DNA from 4 places in the Krasilnikovia sp. MM14-A1259 genome. Region 2 is predicted to be linked to each of the others. Evidence: riboswitches for the same ligand, from Rfam matches in the RefSeq annotation. Region 2 holds a riboswitch; each other region holds the start of a gene.
The links. Region 2 has a riboswitch for cyclic di-AMP ahead of ACMCNK_RS25685 (coiled-coil domain-containing protein). Riboswitches for the same ligand answer to the same signal wherever they lie in the genome.
Positions count from the first base shown of each region.

Region 1: linked by a shared signal. The riboswitch ahead of ACMCNK_RS32005 (C40 family peptidase) and the one ahead of ACMCNK_RS25685 (coiled-coil domain-containing protein) in region 2 are both predicted to bind cyclic di-AMP.
Region 3: linked by a shared signal. The riboswitch ahead of ACMCNK_RS01240 (transglycosylase family protein) and the one ahead of ACMCNK_RS25685 (coiled-coil domain-containing protein) in region 2 are both predicted to bind cyclic di-AMP.
Region 4: linked by a shared signal. The riboswitch ahead of ACMCNK_RS10715 (C40 family peptidase) and the one ahead of ACMCNK_RS25685 (coiled-coil domain-containing protein) in region 2 are both predicted to bind cyclic di-AMP.

Region 1 covers NZ_BAAGAJ010000002.1:7,019,451-7,022,648, reverse strand. The annotation lists gene mraZ (division/cell wall cluster transcriptional repressor MraZ) at 32-463, opposite strand; gene ACMCNK_RS32005 (C40 family peptidase) at 920-1,702, opposite strand; cyclic di-AMP (ydaO/yuaA leader) riboswitch at 1,742-1,861, opposite strand; gene ACMCNK_RS32000 (MurT ligase domain-containing protein) at 2,375-3,198, shown strand, end outside.
Region 2 covers NZ_BAAGAJ010000002.1:5,673,879-5,677,076, forward strand. The annotation lists gene ACMCNK_RS25680 (glycoside hydrolase family 65 protein) at 1-112, shown strand, start outside; gene ACMCNK_RS25685 (coiled-coil domain-containing protein) at 168-1,184, opposite strand; cyclic di-AMP (ydaO/yuaA leader) riboswitch at 1,187-1,324, opposite strand; cyclic di-AMP (ydaO/yuaA leader) riboswitch at 1,618-1,754, shown strand; gene ACMCNK_RS25690 (coiled-coil domain-containing protein) at 1,758-2,777, shown strand; gene ACMCNK_RS25695 (ABC transporter ATP-binding protein) at 2,798-3,198, opposite strand, start outside.
Region 3 covers NZ_BAAGAJ010000002.1:171,548-174,745, reverse strand. The annotation lists gene ACMCNK_RS01245 (hypothetical protein) at 1-557, shown strand, start outside; gene ACMCNK_RS01240 (transglycosylase family protein) at 737-1,342, opposite strand; cyclic di-AMP (ydaO/yuaA leader) riboswitch at 1,348-1,522, opposite strand; gene ACMCNK_RS01235 (NADAR family protein) at 1,845-2,372, shown strand; gene ACMCNK_RS01230 (Ig-like domain-containing protein) at 2,406-3,026, opposite strand; gene ACMCNK_RS01225 (PadR family transcriptional regulator) at 3,178-3,198, shown strand, end outside.
Region 4 covers NZ_BAAGAJ010000002.1:2,450,269-2,453,466, reverse strand. The annotation lists gene ACMCNK_RS10725 (glycosyltransferase) at 1-186, shown strand, start outside; gene ACMCNK_RS10720 (hypothetical protein) at 206-709, opposite strand; cyclic di-AMP (ydaO/yuaA leader) riboswitch at 1,119-1,280, shown strand; gene ACMCNK_RS10715 (C40 family peptidase) at 1,290-1,886, shown strand; gene ACMCNK_RS10710 (hypothetical protein) at 1,946-2,074, opposite strand; gene ACMCNK_RS10705 (glycoside hydrolase family 3 protein) at 2,221-3,198, shown strand, end outside.

The sequences.
Region 1 (3,198 bases), 1.3 Mb from region 2:
GCCGCCTGCACGGCCCGCACCCGGTGGCGCCCTACAGTCCGCCGGGCAGCACCCCCTCCTCGATGTCGGCGAATTCGTCCTCACTCGCCGAGAGGTACTGCTCCCAGGACTGCTTGTCCCAGATCTCCACCCGCGTGCTGGCCCCGATCACCACGAGCTCGCGGTGGAGTCCCGCATACTCGCGCAGGTGCGCGGGGATGGTGACCCGCCCCTGTTTGTCGGGGACCTCGTCGTGCGCGCTCGCGAAGAAGACCCGGCTGTACGCCCGGGCCGCCTTGTGCGTCACCGGCTGCTCGCGCAGTTGCCCCGCGATCCGCTGGAACTCAGGCATCGGGAAGACGTAGAGACAGCGCTCCTGCCCCTTGGTGATCACGACACCTCCCGCCAGCTCGTCCCGGAACTTCGCCGGGAGGATCAGCCGGCCCTTGTCGTCGAGGCGCGGGGTGTGCGTGCCGAGGAACATCGGCCCTTACCCCCTGCCCCCAGGCGGTTTCGCGGTCCGCCGTTTCGCTCGGGCCGGCAAGTCCTCCGGGGAGCCGCCCGCTGGTGCCATCTCACCCAAGGGGTGTCATGTCCACCTGGAGCCGGTCCCAACTCGGCCTGCCAATGCGCTCCACCTTACTCCACTTCCCTCCACCCGCAACCGGAATGCCGCGTTTCGCGAGCCCGGTTCGCAGACGAAAGCGCACGTCAGACACATGGAGGCGCGGTGGAGGGCCGAGCGCCCGATCGGGCAGATCATGTTTCCGACATGCGGCGCAGTCGGGCACGAAATCCCCGCGAATCCAGACGTTCGGGGGTTGCACAGCCCCTCGGATCGCGGCGCGGGGAGGAAAGTGGAGGGCCGGCAACGACAGTGGGGCGTGACCCGAACCGGGTCACGCCCCACTGATGTCGTGATGCAGGAGGTACCGCTACCTCACACGGCGACGCGCCGCACGACGTAGTTCTTGCTCCAGATCTTGTGCTTGCCCACCGTGGCGCCGGAGTGCGGCGAGTCCCACATGTAGCCCCCACCGGCGTAGATGGCCGCGTGGTAGCCGTGCGAGCCGGAACGGAAGACGATCAGGTCACCGACCTGCGCGTCGGACTTGCTGACCGCCGTGCCGACGCGCTGCTGCGCGTTGGCCGTGTGCGGCAGGTTCTTGCCGGCGGCCTTCTTGTACACGTACTTCGTGTAGCCCGAGCAGTCGAAGACCCGGGGACCCGAGGCGCCGAACCGGTACCGCGCACCGCGGTGCCGTTCAGCCTCGGCCAGGATCTTCGCCCCGCTGGACGTCACATTGATCTTGACAGCCCGGGTGGCCGTACCGCGGTAGCTGCCCGCCCCGGTGAACTCCGTGCGCAACCAGGTGGTCGAGCTGGGAGTCGTCTTGAACGCGGCGGACCCGTTGGCACCCAGCCCGCGGGTGACCAGGGTCTGCCACTTGCCGTTGCGCTTGGCCTGCAGGCGTACCGAGCCCGTGGTCACGGCCTGGCCGGTACCCGGGTCGATCACCGTCGCCGTCACGTAGACGGCCTGGCCCCACTTGATCGTGCTCTTGTTGACCCGATCGGTGATCCTGGGCGTCACCGCCTCCGAGGCCGCCAGGTTGGTGGCGGTGCTGGTGGCGGCTGCCGCGGCGGCCGGCGTGGTGACCAGCTGGCCGGCGCAGAGGCAGAGACCCAGGGACAACGCTAGGGTGCCGGTACCGACGGACATGCGGCGGCCCCGGCTCGAACGACGTTCGTGCACGGTAGAGAGTTCCCTCCGGCACGCCTGCGAGGTTAGCTGTCGGGTTCGGGCGGGAAGGTTGCCCGGCCGCCGTTGGCGGCTTCACCCCGAGGTCCGGCACCCCCGCCGAACCGGCGGAAGCACCGAGCGGACCGGAATTGGGTCCCCCGTCCCTGCCCCCCATTGCCTTGTGTGTGGTCGCGCGGTGCATGGTCGTGTCGCCCGGGCCGGGGCAGGGCTCGGCGTGGCTCGGTTCGACACGAGCGGCGAGCGATCGCTCACCACCAGAAACCTTCCTAGCCGAATTCGAAGTTCAACGCTGGATCAAGATCGTTAACAGAAGATATTGGCACGCTGGCGCGTGTCCGGTTATGGCAACGGCGCGACAAATGCCGCCACACAGCGTTGCCTTGTGATTACCAGTGGGTGATGGTTACGGGTGAATCAGAACACACAAAAAGCACCACGACGGCCGATCATGCTCCAGGATGGACTCCCCCGTTTCTGGCGCCAAGCCTCCCAAAAAGACCATTGCGGACGCCACCCGGCCGATCCGGCAGTCCACCGAAAGCACGAGATCCGTCACGGAGCGGACGGGCCGGACGACCACTCCACGTAGTGCCCGGCTCCGGTACCCTCGCCTGCGTGACGGACGGGAAGATGCCCTTGCGGGCCAAGGTCGCGAGCTCCGTGTCGCGTACCGCGGCCGCGCTTTCACGGGCGGCGGGACGCGGCGACGGCTCGGTCATCGGCGGCTGGATCGGCCTCAAGATCGACCCCGACCTGCTGGCACATCTCGCCGCGGGCCGCGCCATCGCGCTCGTGTCGGGCACCAACGGCAAGACGACCACCACCCGCCTCGCCGCCGCCGCCCTCGGCGTGCTCGGGCCGGTCGCCACCAACTCGTTCGGCGCCAACATGCCCACCGGGCACACCTCGGCCCTGGCCAAGGCCGGGGCCACCCCGTTCGCGGTGCTGGAGGTGGACGAGCACTATCTGGCCCGGGTCATCGAGGCGACCACGCCGCGGGTGATCGCGCTGCTCAACCTCTCCCGCGACCAGCTCGACCGGGCGAAGGAAGTGGCGATGATGGCGCAGCTGTGGCGCACCGCGCTGGCCGCCCACCCGGACGCCCACGTCGTCGCGAACGCCGACGACCCGATGGTCGTCTGGGCCGCCGTGGGCAGCCCCCACGTCACCTGGTTCAGCGCCGGGCAGCGCTGGCACGACGACTCCTGGGTCTGCCCCGAGTGCGGCTCCGCCATCCACCGCGAGGGCGGCGACTGGCGGTGCACCGGGTGCGCGTTGCGCCGGCCGCAGCCCCAATGGCGCGTCGAGGACGACGGCGTGCTCGACCCCCGCGGCGACTGGCACCTGGTCAAGCTGCAACTGCCCGGCCACGTCAACCTGGGCAACGCCGCCACCGCGCTGGCCGTGGCCGCGGAGTTCGGGGTCCGTCCCATCGAGGCCGTCCCCCGGCTCGC
Region 2 (3,198 bases):
GACCCAGGTCAAGCCGGTGACCGTACCGATCCCGCCGGCCCCGCCGGTCGGCTCCGCGCCGCAGCAGCCCGCGGGCCGGGCGCCGGTGCGCCGGGCCAACGCCAACGGCTGAGTGCGGTCACGCGAACGGCCCCCGTCCACCGGACGGGGGCCGTTTCCGCGTGCGGTCAGAGCAACGACACGTGTACGTGGTCGGTGTGTGCGCTCGGTCCGTGGTAGGTGTGCCAGCCGGTGGCCGGGAACCAGATCTGCTTGAACCAGATGACGTAGTAGATCCCGAGCCGGTCCGCGTTGCGGACCAGGAACGCCATGAGGTTGTTGCCGTAGTTCTTCATGTCCGCGTTGTGCGCGACCGAGAATCCCTTGTCCTGCAGCGACCAGTCGCAGGCGCGGCCCTTCGGATGCTCGAACGGGCCCCCGTCGCGGTGACAGCCGACGAACCGGTCGAAGCCCGCCTTCTTCACCTCTTTGTAGAGGTGGAACGTGCGCGGGGTGATGCATCCGTTGGTCGTGGGGTCGTTGACCGTGCACGCCTCGGGGGAGAATCCGCCGTCGGAGTTGCGCGGGGCGGGGGCGGCCTCCGGTGACTTGGCCACGACGAACCCGCCGGTGAGGCTCTCGCCGCCGACCAGCGCGAGCGCCTTGTCGGCGGTCTCCTTCTGCTTCTTCATCGCGGCGAGGTTCTGCTGCTGCGACTTGATCTCGGCGTCCAGCCGCTCCTTGGTCGAGGTGACCTCGTCGATCGCGCTGTTCAGCTCGTGAAGCTTCTCGTCGTTGATCGAGTTGATCTCTTCGAGCGAGATGGCCTTCTTGAGGAAGGAGTCGGAGCTGTTCGAGTTGAGCAGGTAGCTCATGCCCGACAGGTTCCCGGTGCGGTACTGCTGCCCGGCGACCGCGCCGACCTCGGGGAGCAGAACGTCCCGCTTGGCCTCGGCGTTCTTCACGTCGATGGCGAGCGCCAGCTGGGCCTTCGTCGACTTCGCCACGGCGGCCTTGGCGGCGACGAAGCGACGGTTGGTCGACTCCATCACCTCGTTGAGCAGCGGGGGGTCCGTGCCCTCGTCCGGCGAGGCGGTGCCGCTGCCCGGCTCCGCGCTGGCCGGGGCGGCCGGGGCGGCGAGCATCGTCAGCGCGACGAGCGGTGCCAGGGCTACGGTCAGCCACCGGCGGTGTCTAGCCGTCATTCTCTTCCTTCCACGTGACCACCGACCGGGTTAGCTGACGGGTTCGGGACGGAAGCGATCCCTACCGCGCGGGTGGCGCGGATTCACCCCACAAACGTGGTTCCCCGGCTCGCCCGAAGGCGATTAGGTGGTGGCCTGCCGGCACCTTTGGGGGTGGTGCCTTCCTGGCAAGACCGGCGGCCAGCTTACCTGACGAATCATCTAGACAGCCGGTGCCAGATGCGTTACCGGGCAACAACTTTCCGTGACTCACCCAGGGGAATCGCCGGTTCCGTGGCCGTAACGCCGGTCAATGTGAATCGTTGCGCTTCTCTCACTTCGTGACGCGTTGTCAGCGCGCGATAACTGAACGTGTGACCCCTGTCGAATCCCGCGCGAGTAGGTATTCTTCGACACGGTCTCCGTTTCATAACGGCGTCAGGAAAGGCGCCGGCGGAAACCACCGCCTAATCGCCCGCGGGCGAGCCGGGGAACCACGTTCGTTGGGGTGAATCCGCGCCACCGCGCGGTAGGGGCCACTTCCGTCCCGAACCCGTCAGCTAACCCGGTCGGCGGTCGACGGAAGGAACGCACGTGCGGCACACCCCTGCCCGCCGGCTGTGGGCGACGCTGTTGGCCCTGCTGGTCGTCGTGTCCGTACCGGTCGTCACCGGTTCGGCGGCCTCGGCGGCACCCCGGCCGCTGGCCGCGCCCGGCGACGACGAAGGCGGCACCAAATCCCTCACCGACGCGCTCGATGCTGCGTCCCGTGGCTTCGTCGACGCCAGGGACGCACTGGCCAAGTCCAAGCAGCGGCAGCAGGAACTGGCCGCGGCGCTGCAGAAACTCGACGTCGAGCTCGGCCCGCAGCAGGCCGCGCTGGACGAGATCGCGCAGCAGACGTACCGGACGGGGCGGCTCGGGCCGATGAGCGCGCTGCTCACGGCGTCCGACTCGCACACCCTGCTGGACCGGGCCGACGCTCTGCGGTCGTACGGGGTCCGGCAGGAGGAGGCGATGCACAACCTGAAGCAGACCCGCGACGGTCAGGCCCAGGCGAAGCTGGAGATCGACGCCGCGATCCGCGACCAGCAGAAGCAGCTCAACGTCATGGCCCGGCGCAAGGCCCAGGCCGAGGCCGCGCTCAAGGCCGCGGGCGGCGGCCAGGACGTCGAGGGACCGACCGGCGGCAACAGCACCAAATCCGCCACGGCTCCCCGCAACCTGGGCACCGGCTGCACGGTTGACGACCCGACCACCACCGGCTGCATCACGCCCCGCCTGCTCTTCGCCATGCAGCAGGCGCAGAGTGCGGGCTTCAACCACTTCGTGGCGTGCTTCCGGCACCAGAGCTTCGGGGAGCACCCGAAGGGCCGGGCCTGCGACTTCGCCGCCGACAAGGGCGGCTTCGGCGGGGTGGCCTCCGGTGCCAGCCGCGACTACGGCGACCGGCTGGCGAACTTCTTCATCGGCAACGCCGACCGGCTCAACGTGCTGTACGTCATCTGGTTCCGCCGGATCTGGCTGCCCAGCAGCGGCTGGAAGGCGTACACCCGGGGCAACGGGGACCCGTCGAGCGACCACACCAACCACGTGCACCTGTCGGTGCGCTGATCGGCGCGGGAGTACGGGGACTACCGGCGCATGTAGTCCTCGTACTCCTTCAGCACGTCCTCGGTGGGGCCGTCGGCGCGGATGAGGCCGGACTCCAGCCAGATCGAGCGCTCACAGGTGTCGCGGATCGACTGCTCGCTGTGGCTCACCAGGAACACCGTGCCGGCCTCCTCGCGCAGGTCGCGGACCCGCTGCTCGCTGCGGCGGCGGAACTTGGCGTCGCCGGTGGCCAGCGCCTCGTCGATGAGCAGCACATCGTGCTTCTTGGCGGCCGCGATGGAGAAGCGCAGCCGGGCCGCCATGCCGGAGGAGTACGTCTTCATCGGCAGGGAGCCGAAGTCGCCGCGCTCGTTGATGCCGGAGAACTCGATGATCTCGGCGGTCTTCTCCTTCACCTCGGCCGGGCTCATGCCCATCGCGA
Region 3 (3,198 bases), 5.5 Mb from region 2:
GGCATCGGCGTGTCGCAACGGACTCCCGTGGCGGGACGATCCCCCCAGTACGGCCAGAGACGTGCCGTGCGACGCTCGTCCGCCAGGCAGCGGCTGAGCGAACGCGTCCCCACACTGTGGACGCCGCGCAGAAGTACAAGATTTCGGTGGGCCCCCACCCGGAGGTGACGGTCACTCTCGGCATCACGTCGTATGTGACGCCGGTCCGTGACTTCCGAAGCGATCAGGAGTTGGTTGACCGGTGCGCGCACCTCACCATCCCGTCGCCGGTGGCTGACACCGGCGTGTTGGAGGGCGGGTACGTGCGAGGGGCCGCCCCGGTCGTGTCGTATCCCGCGTATCGCACCGACTTCACCATCACCGGGCGGGTCCGCACCTTGGCGGTGGTGTCGACGGTGCTGTCCGAGCGTGCCCTGGTTGGGCACAACGTCGTGTCCGTCGAGCTCCTGTTGAGCAGCACCGGTGGGCCGCCGTCGGCGGAGGTGTTCAGGTACCGCGACCGGCTCGGCGAGTCGCTTCTGCTCGCGGTTGTCGGCGGCCTGCGGGTCGACCGGTGAGCCGCGCAGGTGACACCCGGCGTGCAGGCATCTCGCCGGACCATTGAGCGTGTGGACGCTTGGCTGCACCGCATGCGCGGTCCGGGTCGAACCGGCGATCACGGCCGGCGTCGCGGGCATCCCCGGCCGGTGACGTGGACGGCCGCCCCGGCCGGATATGCCAGGGCGGCCGTCCACGATCACAGGGCCAGGTGCTGGCCCGGACGGATCAGGTGCGGGTTGCCGCCCAGAACACCGCGGTTCAGTTTGAACAGCGTGCGCCAGCCGCCCTTGATGTGGTGCTTCTCCGCGATCGACGCCAGCGTCTCGCCAACACGTACGATGTGGACCCGCCCGTGGGCCTGGGCCTTGTGGGCCCGATGTGCCTTGTGGGCCCGGGGCGCCTTGTGCGCGCGATGTGCCTTGCCGGCCTTGTGCGCGGCCGTCCGGTGTGGCGTCGAGGAGCCCGCCTTCGCGCCACACACCGGCCATGCGTGGATGCCCTGGGAGCGCAGGACATGCTCGGCGACCGCGATCTGCTGCTCCCGAGTGGCCTTGTCGGCGGTGCCGGCGTACTTCGTGCCGCCGTGTCCGGCCCAGGTGCCGCGGCTGAACTGCAGCCCACCGTAGTAGCCGTTACCGGTGTTGACATGCCACCTGCCGCCGGACTCGCACTTTGCGATGGCGTCCCAATTGACGCTGGACGCGGACGCCGGAGCGGCGGGCCCGAGCAGGGCCACGGTGCCGGTGACACCGGCCGCGATCACGCCCAGCATCAGGCGGGCGGGCTTTCGGAACTGTGCCATGACAGAGAACCTCCACGCCTGCGAGGTCAGCTGTCGGGTTCGGGCTGAGTTGCCCGGCCGCAAAGTGCGGCTTCACCCCGAGGCGCGCTGCAGCGCGCCGAGGAACGTATGGGTCCCCCGCTCCAGGCCTGGTTGAGGAATGCCCGAGCTACGACGGCCTGGATTCGGCGTTATCGTCCACGGGGCCCGCATTGGCGGACGTGGCGACGCTAGCCACGGAAATCACGGTGCGGCAACGAAATCCGGCCTGATCGTGAGATCGGTCTCTTGTTGCCAGACCTCCCGGCCGCCCGGATCCGGCATCGGCTAACGGACATCGCCGCCGAGAGGTTGGCGAACGTCGAAATACCGCGTGGACGGCTGTCGCGATTGTCCGCGCCATGTGTGGGCGGACCAGGACTTTCGTACTGGTCGGCGGTTTCCCGGTGGTGGTGTTTTCCGGGAGCTGTGTCGCTGCGCTCGTGCGGTGTTTCTGTCGTACCCAGGCCGTAGCGTGCCGGGCGTGAACACGACTGAGGATCGCTTGTACTTTTTCTCCGGATCCGCCGACCCGCCGCCCGGGCAGGGAGTCCACGAGCAGGTTGCCGACCCGGCCCGCTATGCCGCGCTGGCGGGCGTGCAGCATTGGCGACGGATGCTGTCGAACTTCTGGCCGGCCGACATCACGCTTGGCGAGCGTACGTATCGTACGGTCGAGCACGCGTTCCAGGCGGCGAAGATCGCCTTGGTGGATCCGGAGCTGGCCAAGGGGTTTGCCGTGGAGAGCGGCACCGATCTGGCGCGTGGCGATGGTGCGACGGCGCGGAGGAACCGCAAGCTTGTGCTGTTGGACGCCGCCCAGCTGCGGCAGTGGGACGAGCGCAAACATGCGGTGATGCGCGACGCGATGCATGCGAAGTTCAGTCGGCACGAGGAGCTGCGCGTGGTGTTGCTGGCAACCCTGCCGGCCCACCTGTGGCACGGCACGGGCCGTGGTCAGCCACCCGTACGCATCTTCGACCTGGAGTCGATCCGGGACGAATTGGTCTGAAGTGGAGCTCTGACGTCAACGACTACTGGGATTTCAGCCCCGGTACCAGGTGCGGGTGCTCGCATAGCGCACGTTGCCGACCTTGTCGTTACGCCCGGACCTGCACCTTCGTCGTCCTGGGCCGATTCTTGGTGTTCCGCTGTAGGTGCCGGTCTTGACCGGCAGTGAGTAGGGCGCGGCAGTGTCCACGCCGACGTACCTGCCGTTCGACCAGAGTTCCGCCCTCGCCACCCCCGACACGTCCTGGACGTCGCTGAGCGTCGTGGTGAAGGTGCCTTGCAGCCGCGCCTGGCGTGCCGGCGTGACAGTCGCGACGGTCGGGCCCGAGTCATCGATCCGGCCGTACCAATTCGCTGAGCCGATGTTGCCCGCGGCGTCCTGCGCGTCGATTGAGAACACGCCCTCGAATTCCGTGACGTGGATTGTCGCTTTCCAGAGGTTGGTGCCCGGCTGGCGGATCATCGGGACACCACCCGAGGCCGTTACCGCGGTGACGTCCGGGTCCGTGGTGACGACGATGTCCACGGGATTGCGCAGCACCGCGCCCTGGCCCGGCGAGACGATCGAGACCTGCGGGGACAAGGTGTCGAAGCGGACCACCGTCGTGCGCTGCCCGACGTTGCCCGCGTAGTCGCATGCACGGACAGTGACCAACCGTTCACCATTGGTGTCGGCGGGAGCCGTCAGCTGCATCGGCGCGGCTCGGAGACCGACGCCCGCTGCGGGCGTCTTTTCGGCCAGGCCGGCTCACATCCCGAGGATATCTTCCTTGCGAAGGTATCCTCGCGCCGATATCTTGTGCGCCGTGAAGACGCCGCTCCAGGAG
Region 4 (3,198 bases), 3.2 Mb from region 2:
CCCGTGGCGCTCGGGAGCGCGCTGCGGCGGCTCATCCTGGACCGGGTGCGGCGTTTCACGTACGCGACGGCCGCCGTGGACCGGGCCCGCCAGGCGTACTCGTGGAAACGGGCGGCGGCCCAGGTGGGCTCGGTCTATGCGGTGGTCACGGGCCGTGGCCAGATGGGGGAGGAAGCGATCGCCTGACCGGCCCCGGCCCGCGGACTCAGTTCCCCAGGGCCGTCGCCAGATCGGTGCGGAACCGGCGCTCGCTCTCGGTCACGGTCTCGCCGCCGATGCCCAGCACGCCGCCCGTGGTGGCCGCGCCGACCACCGAGTCGGCGATCTCCACCAGCCAGTGCCGGTACGTCTGCGCGTCCGCGGCGGGGGCCTTCGCGGCCAGCAGCGCGGCGGCCTGCGTCGCGCGCTGCAGCACGTCCGCGGCGTACGCGGCAGGGTCGTCCGGGGCGATGACGGGCGGTTCCTCGCCGCGCTCGGGGTCGCCCGCGAGGTCGACCACGGCCGCGGCGATCGTGGCGACCAGCGGGCTGGCGCTGGCGCGGGCGTCCGCGATCTCGTCGAGCCCGGCGGCGCTCTCGGCGCGGGTCTTGCGGGCGCCGTCGGGGGTGGCGGCGCTGGCGGCGGTCAGCACCGACTGCGGCAGGCCGGTCAGCAGACCCCACTCCGCGTCGGTGTATCCCAGCGTGGCGTACATCGGTTCGTCCGTCACTCGGGTGTCCTTTCCACGGTTGTCGGCGACCGGGAGAACATTCTCCTGGACTGCCGGAACGGACGGGATCTGTACCCGCCGTGTGCTGGGCGGAATCCTCATCCGGTCCCGCCGCGTATGTCGCCGACCGTACGGGCAGGCACCCTCTGCCGCCGGGGTCCCGGTTCACTGCGCCGCCGAGCCGCGCACCCGGGTGTGACGTACGCCACGGTTTGGCGTCCGGGTCGTCCACTTCCGGGGTTGTTGGGCGCGCCATGTCCCGCGAGGTACGGGCCCGCGCGTCGGGTTCGGTAGTCGCGAGGTCCCTGCAACGGCAGTGGCGCTGAGCCGGTCCGGCGGCATGCCGACGGTAAGGCGCACCCCGATTTCGGGGCGCCGCTTCCGGCCGCGGAGTCCTGCCCGCTGGAAGTGCGAACGAAGACTGACTCCTATCAGTGACTTCGATGGGCAGGAACGGGGGACCCAGTGCGCCGGTGCCGGACACCGGCTTGGGGTGTGGTCGCGCAGCGCGCGACGGGCCACTTCAAGGCCTAACCCGACAGCTAACCTCGCACGCGGGTTGAAGGATCAGGATGCCTGAATGTTCCACCGTCACCAGCCGGTTCTGCGTCGCCTCGCCCTGTTCGGGATCGCCGCAGCGCTGGTAACCACCGTCAACCTGAGTACAGCGGCGCCGTCCTCGGCGGCGTCGGGCGACTCGGCGGCCGTTGCCGTCGGGTCGGGTGCGCGGTTGACCGCGGCGCAACGCGCCGCCAAGGCCCGCGCCACCGCGGCGCGGGCGGCCCGGTTGCGGGCAGCCCGGGCGGTCGCGGCGGCCCGGGTAAGGGGCTTGCAGATCGTCGCGTACGCCAAGGCGCAGAAGGGCAAGCCGTACCGCTTCGGGGCGCACGGCCCCACGGCGTTCGACTGTTCAGGTCTGGCGGGGTATGTGTACCGCCAGGCGAAGCTGAAGCTGGGCGGCACCGCGAATGCCCAGTACAGGCAGACCCACCGGATCGCAAAATCCCAGCGGCGCCCCGGTGACCTGGTGTTCTGGCTTCGCGGCGGGCACGCCTACCACGTCGCGGTCTATGCCGGTCACGGCAAGGTGTGGCACGCCCCCAAGCCCGGCAGCCGGGTGAAACTGGCTGCGATCTTCGAGCCCGGTCGCGTCAAGTACGGACGCGTCGGCGTCTGAACAGGTAGGTGTGAAGGCCGCCCCGGATCCGGGGCGGCCTTCGCCGTTTGCGTCGGAGTTCACTTGCCGCCGAACATGCGGCGGATCGCCCAGAACAGGATGAGCGCGGCGAGGGCGACACCGAGCAGCCGCACGGCATGTACCTGGGACCAGTCCACGCCGGACGTCGCCAGAACGGAGCTCTTCACGGCGTGCACTCTAGCGGCGCCGTAATAGAAAGGTTTGTTGACTGAAGGCGGGCGGGATGTGACCATTGGTCCGTCCGCCGCGTCCACGACGGTTGCCGGGTGTTCAGCAGGCGCGTGGTCGATCGTCACCGGAGGTGCGGGGGCTCATGCCGCGACAAGGGGACCTGCCGGAGCTCGCCGCCGCCGTGCTGCAGCCCGGCTTCGTAGGCACCACCGCACCGGACTGGGTGCGCCGCCGCCTCGCCGAGGGCCTGGGCGGCGTGGCGCTGTTCGCCCGCAACGTCGAGTCGGCCGCCCAGGTGGCGGCGCTGACCGCGCAACTGCGGGCGGAGCGGCCGGACGTCATCGTGGCGATCGACGAGGAGGCCGGCGACGTCACCCGGCTGGAGTCCCGCCACGGCAGCTCGCGCCCCGGCAACCTGGCGCTCGGCGCGGTCGACGACATCGCGGTCACCGAGGCCGTGGCCCACGACCTCGGGCTGGATCTCGCGTCCGCGGGCGTCACCCTGAACTACGCGCCGGACACCGACGTCAACTCCAATCCGGACAATCCGGTGATCGGTGTGCGCGCGTTCGGCGCGGACGCCCAGTTGGTCGCCCGGCACGGCGCCGCGTTCGTTGCCGGTCTGCAACGCGCCGGTGTGGCCGCGTGCGCGAAACACTTCCCGGGCCACGGCGACACCAGTGTGGACTCCCACCACGCCGTGCCCGTGATCGACCGCAGCCGCGCCGAGCTGGACGCGTGCGAGCTGCTGCCGTTCCGGGCCGCGATCGCCGCCGAGGTGCAGGCCGTCATGACCGGCCACCTGCTGGTGCCCGCGTGGGATCCGGAGCTGCCCGCGACGCTGAGCCGGCGCATCCTCACCGGACTGCTGCGCGAGGAACTGGGCTTCACCGGCCTCATCGTCACCGACGGCATCGAGATGCGCGGCGTACGCCGACGGTACGGGCTGGCCGGCGCCGCCGTGCTGGCGCTCGCCGCGGGTGCCGACGCGATCTGCGTGGGCGGGGACCACGCCGACGAGGAGACCGCGGTGCGGCTGCGCGACGCCATCGTGGCCGCGGTCCGGGCCGGTGACCTCAGTGAGGAACGCCTGCACGACGCTGCCTCGCGGGTCCGCCGC